DNA from 4 places in the Pararhizobium qamdonense genome. Region 2 is predicted to be linked to each of the others. Evidence: predicted binding sites of a transcription regulator. Region 2 holds the regulator's gene; each other region holds the start of a gene.
What was found. Region 2 encodes LexA, which represses DNA repair genes until DNA is damaged. Its sites were predicted from a motif close to TGTTCNNNNTGTGTTCNG; they were not measured.

Region 1: dinB (DNA polymerase IV) is a predicted target of LexA. The motif match lies at 2,085-2,102, and genes of this name have one in related genera.
Region 3: PYR65_RS10310 (ATP-dependent helicase) is a predicted target of LexA. The motif match lies at 1,123-1,140, and genes of this name have one in related genera.
Region 4: PYR65_RS21120 (YifB family Mg chelatase-like AAA ATPase) is a predicted target of LexA. The motif match lies at 1,377-1,394, and genes of this name have one in related genera.

What each region holds. Positions count from the first base shown of each region.
Region 1 is NZ_CP119567.1:856,969-860,185, forward strand. Features, by position in the region: gene PYR65_RS25065 (glycosyl transferase) at 1-716, opposite strand, end outside; gene PYR65_RS25070 (S1C family serine protease) at 1,002-1,907, opposite strand; gene dinB (DNA polymerase IV) at 2,255-3,217, shown strand, end outside.
Region 2 is NZ_CP119566.1:2,674,974-2,678,190, forward strand. Features, by position in the region: gene panE (2-dehydropantoate 2-reductase) at 1-213, shown strand, start outside; tRNA gene PYR65_RS12885 (tRNA-Asn) at 341-415, opposite strand; gene PYR65_RS12890 (hypothetical protein) at 637-915, shown strand; gene lexA (transcriptional repressor LexA) at 1,222-1,935, shown strand; tRNA gene PYR65_RS12900 (tRNA-Cys) at 2,187-2,260, shown strand; gene PYR65_RS12905 (hypothetical protein) at 2,513-3,079, shown strand; gene PYR65_RS12910 (hypothetical protein) at 3,102-3,217, shown strand, end outside.
Region 3 is NZ_CP119566.1:2,152,606-2,155,822, reverse strand. Features, by position in the region: gene PYR65_RS10320 (efflux RND transporter periplasmic adaptor subunit) at 1-452, opposite strand, end outside; gene PYR65_RS10315 (carboxymuconolactone decarboxylase family protein) at 668-1,078, shown strand; gene PYR65_RS10310 (ATP-dependent helicase) at 1,182-3,217, shown strand, end outside.
Region 4 is NZ_CP119566.1:4,319,712-4,322,928, reverse strand. Features, by position in the region: gene PYR65_RS21120 (YifB family Mg chelatase-like AAA ATPase) at 1-1,282, opposite strand, end outside; gene gshB (glutathione synthase) at 1,547-2,494, opposite strand; gene PYR65_RS21110 (GNAT family N-acetyltransferase) at 3,179-3,217, shown strand, end outside.

The DNA.
Region 1 (3,217 bases), on a different replicon from region 2:
GGCAGGCCCTTCTCTCCGTATTTACCATCGATGGCGTGCTGCGGAAGCAAACCGCGCGGAAAAATGACGACGCGGGCGTCCTTTGGCAATCGCGGCGCCAGGACGTAGTTGAGAGGAAAGGGCCAGCGGCAATCCTGCCGAAAATGCAACACCCACCGCCGCGGAAAAAACGTCACTCCCCCAGGCGCGTTGCGGCTCACAAAGCGCTGTTCATAGCGAAATGTGTCCGCCACACCCTGCGGGTCGGCCCGGAATTTCTGCTGCAGGGGCAAAAGTTTGCCAACGGGAAACCGGAACAGCGATGTCTGCCCCAAACGCTCCAATGGCGTGGTCTGATTTTTTGCCATGACGACATCATCGGGATCGCCGATCTCAAAAAAATCATCGAGTGACGAGACGATCACCAGATCAAGGTCAAGAAATAGAACGGGGCCCTTCAGGCTCCCGAGCTTCTCTCCCCAAAGCCGGGCTTTCGGCCAGATACCCCTTGTGTTCACCGGCATTTCCACATCGAGCGGCGGCAGGTCCTCGCACAGGATTTCCGGATGAAGTCCTATCCGATTGTCCGTGAAGCAGGTGAAGGTAAACGGCGGCGTGATGTTGCGTGCCACCATCGCATAGAGGCGATTGATGAAGGGAGCGCCATATTTTGTTCCCCAGCTGATGCAGATGACCTGCTTAACGCCGCCGCTTGCCGCCAGCACTGTCGAAGCCATATATGTCAAACTCCCCGTGGCGCGCTCTCAACCGATGCGGCGCTGTCCGTTTATGGTTGTATTCAGTTTCCTGCACAAAGTTTCCAGGAGATTGAACAACTGCTTTGCGATCCTGTCAGGTCTTTAGATCACGCGATACCCTTGTCAATCTTTAGCCAATCCAAACCAGTGCTATTTCGGCGGAAAACCGCATGCTGTGGAATGACCCGCCACGACGAGAACTGGGGAGGGAACCGACGAGCTTCTCCCAGTTTCTTTTGCATCGCGCGCCGGTAGACGCTGATTTTACTGCAGCTGCGGTTTTTTCAGGAACTCGTCGCGATCCCCCGATCTGACACGAAGCCAGACTTCGCGGCCGTCGCGCAGGACGCGGACGGGGATTTCCGATCCGGCGCGGCCGCTCTTCCAGACCTTGCGGTAAAAGTCGGCAAGACTGGAAATTTCTCCGTCGCGGACCTCTGCGATAACGTCGCCTCCCCGCAACCCGGCCTGCGCGGCTGGACCATCCGCTGCAACACTCATGACGACCACGTCGCCATTGCTTTCGGCCGCGAAGGCGCCAAGCCAAGGGCGCGGTGGCTTGTTCACGCGTCCAAGCGTGAGCAGATCGTCGAGAATGGGTGGAAGCAGATTGATCGGGACGATCATGTTGATGTCGGAACTCTCTCCGTTCCGGCTCATGACCAGCTTGAGCGAGCCGATACCCAGAAGCTTGCCATCCTGCCCGACGATGGCAGCCCCACCCCAGGATGGATGGGCGGGAGAAACAAAGATCGCTTCATCCAGCAGATATTCCCAATATCCGGCAAACTCGCGTTTCGCGACGATCTTGGTCTCCACCAGCCGGCCAAAACCGTCGGCAAAGACGACGGGATCGCCAACCCTGGTTTTCGATGCGTCGCCGAGCGTCAGCGCCGGGCAGTCCAGGGGCCCCAGCGCCTGGATCAGGCCAAGCCCCGTTTCCTGGTCATAGGCAAGCGCATGACCGGGAATGACCGTGCCATCTGGCCGTGTCAGCCAAACCTCATCCGCCTCAGTGATCAAGTAGCCGATGGTGAGCACCAGGCCATCGTCGCGGATGACGACCCCACTGCCTTCGCGCACCGTGCCCAGCGAGCGGGCCGTGAAGGCATCGTCCGGGATGGATGTCCGAACGGCCACCATCGAGTGTTTGACTGAGTGTACATCCATGTTTCGGTCCCGCCGGATTTTTTTAATCTCTCCTAGAGGTAGGAAGACGTGTGGCACCCCGCAAGTCTCAGGTTACGCATCGCGACGACACAGTCCTCAGCCCTTGCCCCACACTCAGTGCCCCAAAGTTAGCGAGACGCGAAATATCTGACTTACAATCCCAGCCGCAGCGCTGTATGTTCCTCTTTTGTTCAAGGGCGCATTTGCCTTCATAGACCACGCGCAATCAAGCTGGACGCCTCGTGATGTATATGCCCGGCGATGATACTACAGCCATTCCAGATCCAATATCACGGGCTCAAACGCCGGATGAGCCAGTGCGTCAGCGCAAGATCATCCATGTCGACATGGATGCTTTCTATGCATCCGTCGAGCAGCGCGACAATCCGGAGCTGCGCGGCAAGCCGCTTGCCGTTGGCGGATCGGCGGCGCGCGGGGTCGTGGCTGCGGCCAGCTACGAGGCGAGAGTATTCGGCGTGCATTCGGCCATGCCGTCGGTCACTGCCAAACGAAAATGTCCAGACCTGATCTTCGTGCCGCCGCGCTTTGACGTTTACAAGGCGGTCTCCCAGCAGATCCGTGCGATCTTTGCCGAATACACGCCGCTGATCGAGCCGCTATCTCTGGACGAGGCCTATCTCGATGTGACGGAAAACCTGAAAGGCATGGCAATCGCCACCGAGATCGCCGCAGAAATCCGCGCGAGGATCGCTGAGGTGACCGGTCTCAACGCGTCCGCCGGGATTTCCTACAACAAGTTCCTCGCCAAGATGGCGAGCGATCTCAACAAGCCCAATGGGCAAGCCGTGATTACGCCAAAGAACGGCCCAGGCTTTGTCGAGGCTTTGCCAGTGAAGAAGTTTCATGGCGTTGGACCGGCAACCGCCGAGCGGATGCGCAAATACGGCATCGAAACCGGACTTGATCTGAAGCAGAAATCGCTGGCTTTCCTTCAGGAGCATTTCGGCAAGTCCGGTCCCTATTTCTACGGGATCGCGCGCGGTATCGATGAGCGCCTCGTCCGGCCCGACCAGATCCGCAAATCCGCCGGTGCGGAGGACACGTTCGTTGAGGATATCACCGATTTCGATCTGGCCCGGCTGGAGCTTAAGCCGCTTGCCGAAAAGGTCTGGCGCTATTGCGAGGCGCAGGGGATCAGCGGCAAGACTGTAACAGTGAAGATCAAATATTCCGATTTCACCCAGGCGACGCGCAGCCGCACGAAAGCGACGCCCGTTGCAAATGCCGCAGATATCCTCGACACCGCATCGGCACTTCTGGCCACGGTCTATCCGTTCAAACGCGCCATC
Region 2 (3,217 bases):
TTTGTGGCTGCGGCCAGGGACCAGCTCACGCGGCAGGGATCGACGCAGACATCGTCCATGTACCGCGACCTGAAGCAGGCAAAGCGGATCGAAGCCGAGCAGATCGTCGGCGATCTCGTGCGGCGCGCCCGCGAGGCGCAGATTGCGACGCCGCTTCTGAGCGCTGCCTTCGCCAACCTGTCGATCTACCAGTCGGGCTTGGCTGCGGAATGACGATAGCTGCTGACAGGGAGGCGTCCGTACGCCGACCAACCTGAACCGACACGCCACGCGGCAAAACCTCTTTCTGATTGGCCTTGAATCGAAAAGCCTTCGCATCGCTGCGAAGGCTTTATGAATTTGGCTCCCCGGGCCGGATTCGAACCGGCGACCTGTCGATTAACAGTCGAATGCTCTACCGCTGAGCTACCAGGGATCATCTGCGGCGGTGTGTGCTGCAGAAGTGAGGCTGCTAATACAAATGCTTTTCCGATTTGCCAAGCGGTTTTTCAAAAAAAACGCACAATCTTGTCAGACTGTGGAGAACTTCCCATCTGAAGGGAGCACCGCTTTCCAGATGGTGCGCAAGCCAACCCCTTGACGCTAATGGATTGCGCTATGATGGGCGCGCAATTGACTCTGAGACAGGTGAAATGAATGGCAGGCTCGCAAAAAACGAAAAAATTCGGCATCGATGCCCGGACCCATGAACTGATTATCGGCTCATGGCGGATGCGGCTGCCGCAATCGCGTTTGTTGCGCATCACCATCGGCGTCGCTCTGATCTTTGGCGGCATTTTGGGATTCCTTCCTATCCTTGGGTTCTGGATGGTGCCTCTAGGTTTGCTGGTGCTGTCCCACGATCTCGCCTTCGTGCGGCGCCGGCGGCGTAAGCTTTCGGTCTGGTGGGCGCGCAAATGGCAGCCGTCCAACTAGGACGAGGCGCTGACGATCAAAGCGCACCGGCTTGATGCGAGAGACCTCCGTCGGTCAGTGCACCGTTTTTGACAGGCAACTCCTATTTGCAGTTGCGCACCTCACGCGCAAAAAAATCGCTCAATCCGCGAAACGCATGCGCGTGATCGCAATTTTACCGAGTCGGCCTCATGACACACCACAGCCGGCCTGCGAAATCGCCTTCCATCCTTGAAATCGTTCAATGAATTTTAAGCACTTGCGGAACACATATGGAACAGATAGTGTTCGTTCTTGATTTGTTTCTCGATTCTGGAGTGATCGTTCATGCTGACCCGCAAGCAACAGGAACTGCTTCTGTTCATTCACGAAAGAATGAAGGAATCGGGGGTACCGCCGTCCTTTGACGAAATGAAGGATGCACTGGACCTTGCGTCGAAATCCGGCATCCACCGGTTGATTACAGCACTTGAAGAGCGCGGCTTCATCCGGCGCCTGCCCAACCGGGCAAGAGCGCTTGAGGTGATCAAGCTGCCGGAAGCCTATTCCACCAGCCTGCAGCCCAAGCGCGGCTTTTCGCCCAGCGTCATCCAGGGAAGCCTGGGCGCACAGCCGGCGCCGCCTCCGGCACCCGTCAAGACCGCAGCCAATAGTGACACCGTCTCCATTCCCGTCATGGGCAGGATCGCGGCCGGCGTGCCGATCTCCGCGATCCAGAATAACACTCATGATATTTCCGTGCCTCTCGAAATGGTCGGTGCCGGCGAGCACTATGCGCTTGAAGTGCGCGGCGATTCGATGATCGAGGCCGGCATTCTGGATGGCGACACGGTCATCATCCGCAATACCAATAGCGCCAGCCCAGGCGAGATCATCGTTGCGCTTGTCGATGACGAGGAAGCGACGCTGAAGCGGTTTCGCCGGAAGGGCGCTTCGATTGCGCTGGAAGCCGCCAATCCTGCGTATGAGACGCGCATCTTCGGGCCGGACCGGGTCAAGATTCAGGGGAAACTGGTCGGATTGATCCGCCGGTATCATTGATTGCATCGTCGATCGTTTTTTGATGGAAACGCGGCAATCCCAACGGCTGGCATTGCCCGATCATAAATGGCAGGTGCGCAACGGTCTGATCCAGGATATGGGGCAGGGACGTGCGCAGCTTCAGACTGTGGAAGACTGGCTCGGGAACGTCCGTTGGCAAATTAACACGGACGTTTTTCAGAAATATCCTCTTGCGATTTGTTTGGGATCATTCTAAACCGCCGCCACAGTTCGATGATTTGAGCTGACGAGGCCTCGTGGCGGAGTGGTGACGCAGAGGACTGCAAATCCTTGCACCCCGGTTCAATTCCGGGCGAGGCCTCCAAATTTTCCATATTTCAATATGATACAGGGTGCCGACAACGGCACCCTTTATTTTCTTGTCGCTCCATGTTGCAAGGCACTTCCCGTAATTTTCAAGGGTTTCAATCTGATGACCGCGCCTCCATGCAACATGCGAATCGAAGGTCATCGGGATTCAAGGGGATAAAGGGTACAACACGTATTGCGGAGTGCATCTTCAGCGTAAGCTCATGAGGAATGATGCGAAAGCGCGAGTGCCAGGCGGAGGCAGCGAATGAAAGTTTTTTCAGCCACTGACACCAATCCCGCTTTGGCTTCTGCACTAGGTCGTTTTGCCCAGGCCAGTGCTCACCTCGAGCATTCCATTCAGGATGCGATTATTCGGATTCTACCGCTCACATCGGAAATGGGTCTTGCTATTTTATATGAGAGCAGCATCGGCAGAGACCTTCAAATTCTAAGTCTTCTGCTACAACTTCCCGAAACGTCGGTGGCTGACGAATGGCGGGAAAAGCTCTTGCAACGTATACCGCTTGTGCAGGACAGCATCGAAGTCCGCAACCGTCTCTTACATAACCCGATTATGGTGGGAGATCGCTCGCTCGTTGTCCAAATGCATCGCCGTGGCAAGCGTAGCGCACTTGAGATTGATGTGGCCACCATCCTGACTTGGGCGCAGGAGGCTTCCGAGCACGCATTCTGGTTCGGGACTGTCCCGCACGGAGATTATGATTTCTCTACGTGGGGTAGGGGCTTTGCAGACTATCAAAACACCGATTGGCCGGCACGACGGAATAGGTCTTCTCGGAAGTTCAGAACACCCATGAAAACTGAGGAATGACGCGCGAGGAGGGATAAATCACATGGATTGGTCTACCGTTTCTGAAGATCAGTTGTTTGAACACGGCGGGGAGCAACCCGGCTCCCAAAGATCGTACGATCGCGACCTCGAAATCCGGCGACGTGTTTTCAAGTTTGA
Region 3 (3,217 bases), 520 kb from region 2:
CTATCGACGGCGACCTTGGCCTGCGCGGCTGCGATCTTCTGCTCGTCGCTGTCGAGCGTGGCAATCACCTGCCCCTTTTCGATACGGTCGCCGGATTTGACCAGGATGTCGGAAAGATTGCCGGTCGCAAGCGGCGTGACGCTGACCGACAGGATGGCCTCGCCGCTGCCGATCGCATTCAGCCTGTCATTGACAACAGCGGTATCGGCCGGCTGCGTCACGACAAGCGGCGTGCCGCCAGCCTGATTGCCGCCGCCCTGGTTCTGGCCGCCCTGCACCCGTGCGCCTCCCTGTTTGGCCGCATCCACCGGTTTTGCGGCATAGGCCAGCACTGTCTCGGGCACGCCAACCTTGGCAAGGATTGCCGCTGCACCCGGCACGAAGCGAACCCAGACGCCAAGGCCGACCACAAGAATGACCAGGCAGATCAAAAGCTGCTTCCAAAGCCGCATGCAAAACTCCAATTAAATCAAGCGTGTTTTGGCCATTGAGGCACAAAAACCGCAGTATTTGCGGCAACTATTCATGTTTGCCGTATACAGGCAACGCTAAAATGCCATCATTACACAATTGTAACAAAAGCTCTTTTTGGGTTCCACGATCTTTATCTCAGCCACTCGACACAAGATGCGCCGCGCCTTAGCCTCGATGGCAACGGAGGCCCACCATGAGCACGACAGCAAAACATCCTGATCCGGAATCCGATCCCCGTGTCAAAGCCGTCTTCGACGACATCAGGGCCACACGCAAATCCGATTTCATCAACAATATGTGGCACTATCTCGCGTTTGACAGCGGCCTGCTCGAAAAGACCTGGGCCGAGGTCAAAACCGTGATGGCGACGCCGTCGGCGCTTGATCCGCTGGTCAAGGAAATGCTCTATATCGCCGTGTCCGTCACCAATGGCTGCGGCTACTGCGCCCATTCGCACACGGCGGCCGCAAAGGCCAAGGGCATGACGGCCGCTGAGCATGCCGATCTCCTGCGCGTCATCACCCTTGCGGCCAAGACCAACCAGCTGGCGACAGCCCTGCAGCTTCCCGTCGATCCCGTCTTCGATGCCGATCATCTCCCCTGATCGCGGCCAAAAAGCGGTTGTCTCCACAGAGAAGCTGGACATTTTGGAATAAAAGCAGAACGGAATTCTGGCCTTTCGGCTCCGAATCACTACATTGAGCCGCATGAGCAATGGTTTTGACGATATCCCTTTCTTTGACGAGGAGCCGGCGCCGCGCCCGCAGCGAGGCGTGAGCCCGCAGGCGGCACCGCCGGCACCCGCAAGCGGCATCGCAGCCCGCGCCATGCAAACGCGCGATCAGCATCGTGTTCCAGACTATCTCTCCGGCCTCAATCCCGAGCAGCGCGAAGCGGTGGAAGCACTCGACGGCCCGGTTCTGGTGCTGGCCGGCGCCGGAACCGGCAAGACCCGCGTTCTCACCACCCGCATCGCTCATATCCTTGCCTCCGGCCGCGCCTTCCCCTCGCAAATCCTCGCCGTCACCTTCACCAACAAGGCGGCCCGCGAGATGAAGGAGCGCGTCGGCGTTCTCGTCGGCGGCGCCGTCGAAGGCATGCCGTGGATGGGTACGTTCCATTCGATCGGCGTGAAGCTTTTGCGCCGCCATGCCGAACTGGTGGGCCTGAAATCCTCTTTCACCATCCTGGATACCGACGATGTCGTGCGCCTGATCAAGCAGCTGATCCAGGCCGACGGCATCGACGACAAGCGCTGGCCGGCCAAGCAATTTGCCCAGATGATCGACGGCTGGAAAAACAAGGGCCTTTCGCCCGCCGACATTCCCGAAGGCGACGCCCGCTCGTTTGCCAATGGCAAGGGCCGCGAACTCTACGCCGCCTATCAGGCCCGGCTGATGACGCTGAACGCCTGCGATTTCGGCGATCTGTTGTTGCATCCGATCCGCATGTTCCGCACCAACCCGGATGTGCTTCGCGAATATCACGACAAGTTCCGCTTCATCCTCGTTGACGAGTATCAGGATACCAACACCGCCCAATATATGTGGCTGAGGCTGCTTGCGCAGCGGCCGAAGGGCGTGCCGCAGAACGTCTGCTGCGTCGGCGACGACGACCAATCGATCTACGGCTGGCGCGGTGCCGAGGTCGATAATATCCTGCGCTTCGAGAAGGATTTTCCGGGCGCCAAGGTCATCAAGCTCGAGCGCAACTACCGCTCCACCGAGCATATTCTCGGCGCCTCCGGCCATCTCATCGCTCATAATGAAGGCCGCCTCGGCAAGACGCTGTTTACCGACCGCGTCGATCCCAATGACGACAAGGTGCAGGTGCATGCCGCCTGGGATTCCGAGGAGGAAGCCCGCGCTGTCGGCGAGGAGATCGAGCAACTGCAGCGCACCGACCACCCGCTGAACAACATGGCCATCCTGGTGCGCGCCTCCTTCCAGATGCGCGAGTTCGAAGACCGTTTCGTCACGCTTGGCCTCAACTACCGCGTCATCGGCGGCCCGCGCTTTTACGAGCGCCTGGAGATCCGCGATGCGCTGGCCTATTTCCGCCTCGTCTGCCAGCCGGCCGATGACCTCGCCTTCGAGCGCATCGTCAATACGCCGAAACGCGGCCTTGGCGATACCACCGTGCGTGCCCTGCACGACTATGCCCGCAAGCGCGATATCCCGATGCTGGCAGCATCAGGCGATATCATCGAAACCGACGAGATGAAGCCGAAGCCGCGCAAGTCGCTCTATGACGTCGTGACGATGTTCCAGCGCTGGCAGGGCCTGCTCGAAAACACGCCGCATACCGAGCTTGCCGAGACCATTCTCGAAGAGTCCGGATATACGGATATGTGGAAGAACGACAAATCGGCGGAAGCGCCGGGCCGGCTGGAAAACCTGAAGGAACTGATCCGCTCGATGGAACAGTTCGAGAGCATGCGCGGCTTCCTCGAACACATAGCCCTGGTGATGGATGTCGAGCAGAATGCCGAGCTCGACGCCGTCTCGATCATGACGCTGCATTCCGCCAAGGGGCTGGAATTCGAGACCGTCTTCCTGCCCGGCTGGGAGGAAGGCCTGTTTCCGCACCAGCGCGCGCTGGACGAAGGCGGCCGCTCAGGCCTGGAGGAAGAGCGCCGCCTTGCCTATGTCGGCCTGACGCGGGCCAAGCGCCGCTGCCACATCTGGTTCGTCTCCAACCGCCGCATCCACGGCCTGTGGCAATCGACGCTTCCCTCGCGCTT
Region 4 (3,217 bases), 1.6 Mb from region 2:
GCATGCCGAAGGTGATGAACCGGTCCATCTGGATTTCGCGGGCGCGCGCCACCCGCCTTGCAACGACGCTGGAGGGCTCGGCAGGGGCTGGGCGGATGAGATCGGCGGCGGTGACGGAGGGCACGTCGATGCGGATATCGATCCGGTCCATCAGCGGCCCGGAAATGCGGCCCTGATAATCGGACAGGCAGCGCGGACCCCGGGCACAGCTATGGCCGGGCTCGCCGGCCATGCCGCAGCGGCAGGGGTTCATCGCAGCAACCAGCTGGATCGCGGCGGGATAGGTAACGCGGTGATTGGCACGCGCGATGATGCACTCGGCTGTCTCCAGCGGCTGGCGCAACGCATCGAGCACCTGCGGCGTGAATTCGGGAAATTCGTCCAAAAACAGCACGCCATGATGCGCGAGCGACGCCTCGCCGGGCTTGGCCCGCAGGCCGCCGCCGACCATCGCAGCCATGGTGGCGGAGTGATGCGGCGTGCGGAACGGCCGCCGGTCCGACAGCTTGCCGCCTGCCAACTGTCCGGCGATCGAGTGGATCATCGAGACCTCAAGCAGCTCGGGCGGCGACAGGGGCGGCAGGATCGAGGGCAGGCGGGCCGCCAGCATCGACTTGCCGGAGCCGGGCGGGCCGACCATCAACAGGTTGTGGTTTCCCGCTGCCGCCACTTCCAGAGCCCGCTTGGCGCTTTCCTGGCCCTTGATATCGGCGAGATCGGGCATATTGGCAGCACTGGCGCGCACCGCCGGTTCGGGACGCGACAGAACCTGCGTGCCGCGAAAATGATTGGCAAGTGCGATCAGGCTGCGCGGCGCCAGGATATCGATCTCTGATCCCGCCCAGGCCGCTTCCGCGCCGCTCTCTGAAGGGCAGATCAGGCCCTTGCCGACGGCATTGGCGCCCATGGCGGCGGGGAGAGCCCCGGCAACGGCTGCAATCGTGCCGTCGAGATTGAGTTCGCCGATCACCACATAGCCATCCAGCGCATCGCCGGGAATAGCGCCGAGCGCCGCCATCAGGCCGAGCGCAATCGGCAGGTCGAAATGCGAACCCTCCTTGGGCAGATCGGCCGGGGCAAGATTGATGGTCACCTTCTTGGCGGGAAGCGACAGGCCGGAGGCATGCAGCGCAGCCTGAACCCGCTCGCGGCTCTCAGCGACAGCCTTGTCGGGAAGGCCAACGATCTGCATGCCGATCTTTCCCGGTGCGACCATCACCTGAACATCGACGGGTACGCCTTCTATGCCCTGAAATGCAACCGTACTGACACGTGCGACCATGATTGTCCCTCTTGCCGCGCGGCAGGCCGACAACCCGCCAATGCAACCTCAACCGGTTGTGGCTTCAAAACTTACACGGAAAAAGGAATAAAACAAGAACAATTATCGAACAGATTCACTCTTCACAAACGGAAGAGTTGTGGTAGGTTGTAAAAATGGAACGAAGGAGAACAACCGTGAACGGATGGAGGTAAATTCAGGTTGTGCCAGCCTGCCGGGATGGCTGGCCGCCCCGGCGTGCGGAAAGCTTTGCTCGGGCTGTCATCAACTGCGCTTGCGCTCGATCGCTTCCCATAACAGGGCTGCGATATCGGCGCCGCCGAATTTCTTGACTTCGCGGATGCCGGTGGGGGAGGTGACGTTGATTTCGGTCATCACGTCGCCGATCACATCGATACCGACGAGCAGGAAGCCGCGCTCGCGCAAGGCCGGTCCGATGCGGGCGCAGATTTCCTTTTCGCGCGCCGTCAAATCCGTCGGCATCGGCGTGCCGCCGGCATGCATGTTGGAGCGGGCGTCGTGTTCGGCCGGCACCCGGTTGATCGCGCCGACAGGCTCGCCATCGACAAGGATGATGCGCTTGTCGCCCTTGCGGACGGCGGGCAGATATTCCTGGGCGATGAAGGGTTCGCGGAACATCTGGCCGAACATTTCGAGCAGCGACGACATGTTGCGGTCGTCGCGAGTCGAATGGAAGACGCCGGCGCCGCCATTGCCATAGAGCGGCTTTAGGATGATATCGCCCATTTCGGCGCGGAAGCTGGCAATTTCGGCGGGATCGCGGGTGATCAGCGTCTTCGGCATCAGGTCGGGAAATTCGGTGACGAAGATCTTTTCCGGCGAATTGCGCACCCAGGCGGGATCGTTGACCACCAACGTTTTCGGGTGGATGCGCTCCAGCAGATGCGTCGAGGTGATATAGGCCATGTCGAAGGGCGGATCCTGGCGCAAAAGCACTACGTCCATGCTCGACAGGTCGATGCGCTCGGCCTCTCCCAGCGTGTAGTGGTCGCCCTTGACGTCGCGCAGCGTCAGCGGCTCGACGGTGGCGATCACCTTGCCGTCGCGCAAAGACAGCTGGTTTGGCGTGTAATGGAAGAGCTTATAGCCGCGCGCCTGCGCCTCGAGGCTCATCGCGAACGTGCTGTCGCCAGCAATATTGATGCCTGAAACATGATCCATCTGGATCGCGACATTTACGATTTTCGCCATAAGACATTCCCTGTTGATCGTGGGCATCGTTGAGGTTTCTGTCTATAGCAAATGGCATAAGGGACGCCATACAGATTTCTGCTGCGGTTTCGATCAGGCGCGCCTTCGCGTTCACGCGGCGCGGTTATCGCCCGTGGTTTGTCTCATCTGCAATGTCTGCCGCTTTTTGGCGCGGCAGGGTCGGCCGGGGCACATCGGGTGCCTCAGGTAGTTAAGTGTAGGTGACACGCGATGTGCCCCGTTTCGGTGTCTTTTGCCGCGCTTCTCAGGTTCTTCTGCGCCACTCTTTTTCAAGGAGAGGCCTCCAATGCCCCAGCCCGGCCGCTTATCCGCCAGGCTTTTCACTAAGGCGGGGTTTCGCCCTGGGCCGTCATAAGACGGCGTGACGAACCCGGCACGCCCGGTTCATTGGCGAACCGGAGGAGAACCACCTTTCACGCAGTCCCGGGGATTTTGCGCGCGTTCCGCAAAACCGTCCGGGCACCGGCCCCACCTCGCCGGCAACGCAAACCGGTGTATCCGTGATGGGACGGGAGTGAGTATGGCACGGGTTTTGGGGGCGGGGATTTTGGGGGATGAAATTTTTTTTTGGGAGAGTGCCAGGGGAGGCCGTGCTGCGGGAGCAAACTTGGCCGTCACGCGCTAACCTCGTCCTATCGTGGTTTTTCGTGGTAGCCATGCATCATGCAGTTACCTGACCTCGCTCCAGATATTCGATTTCCT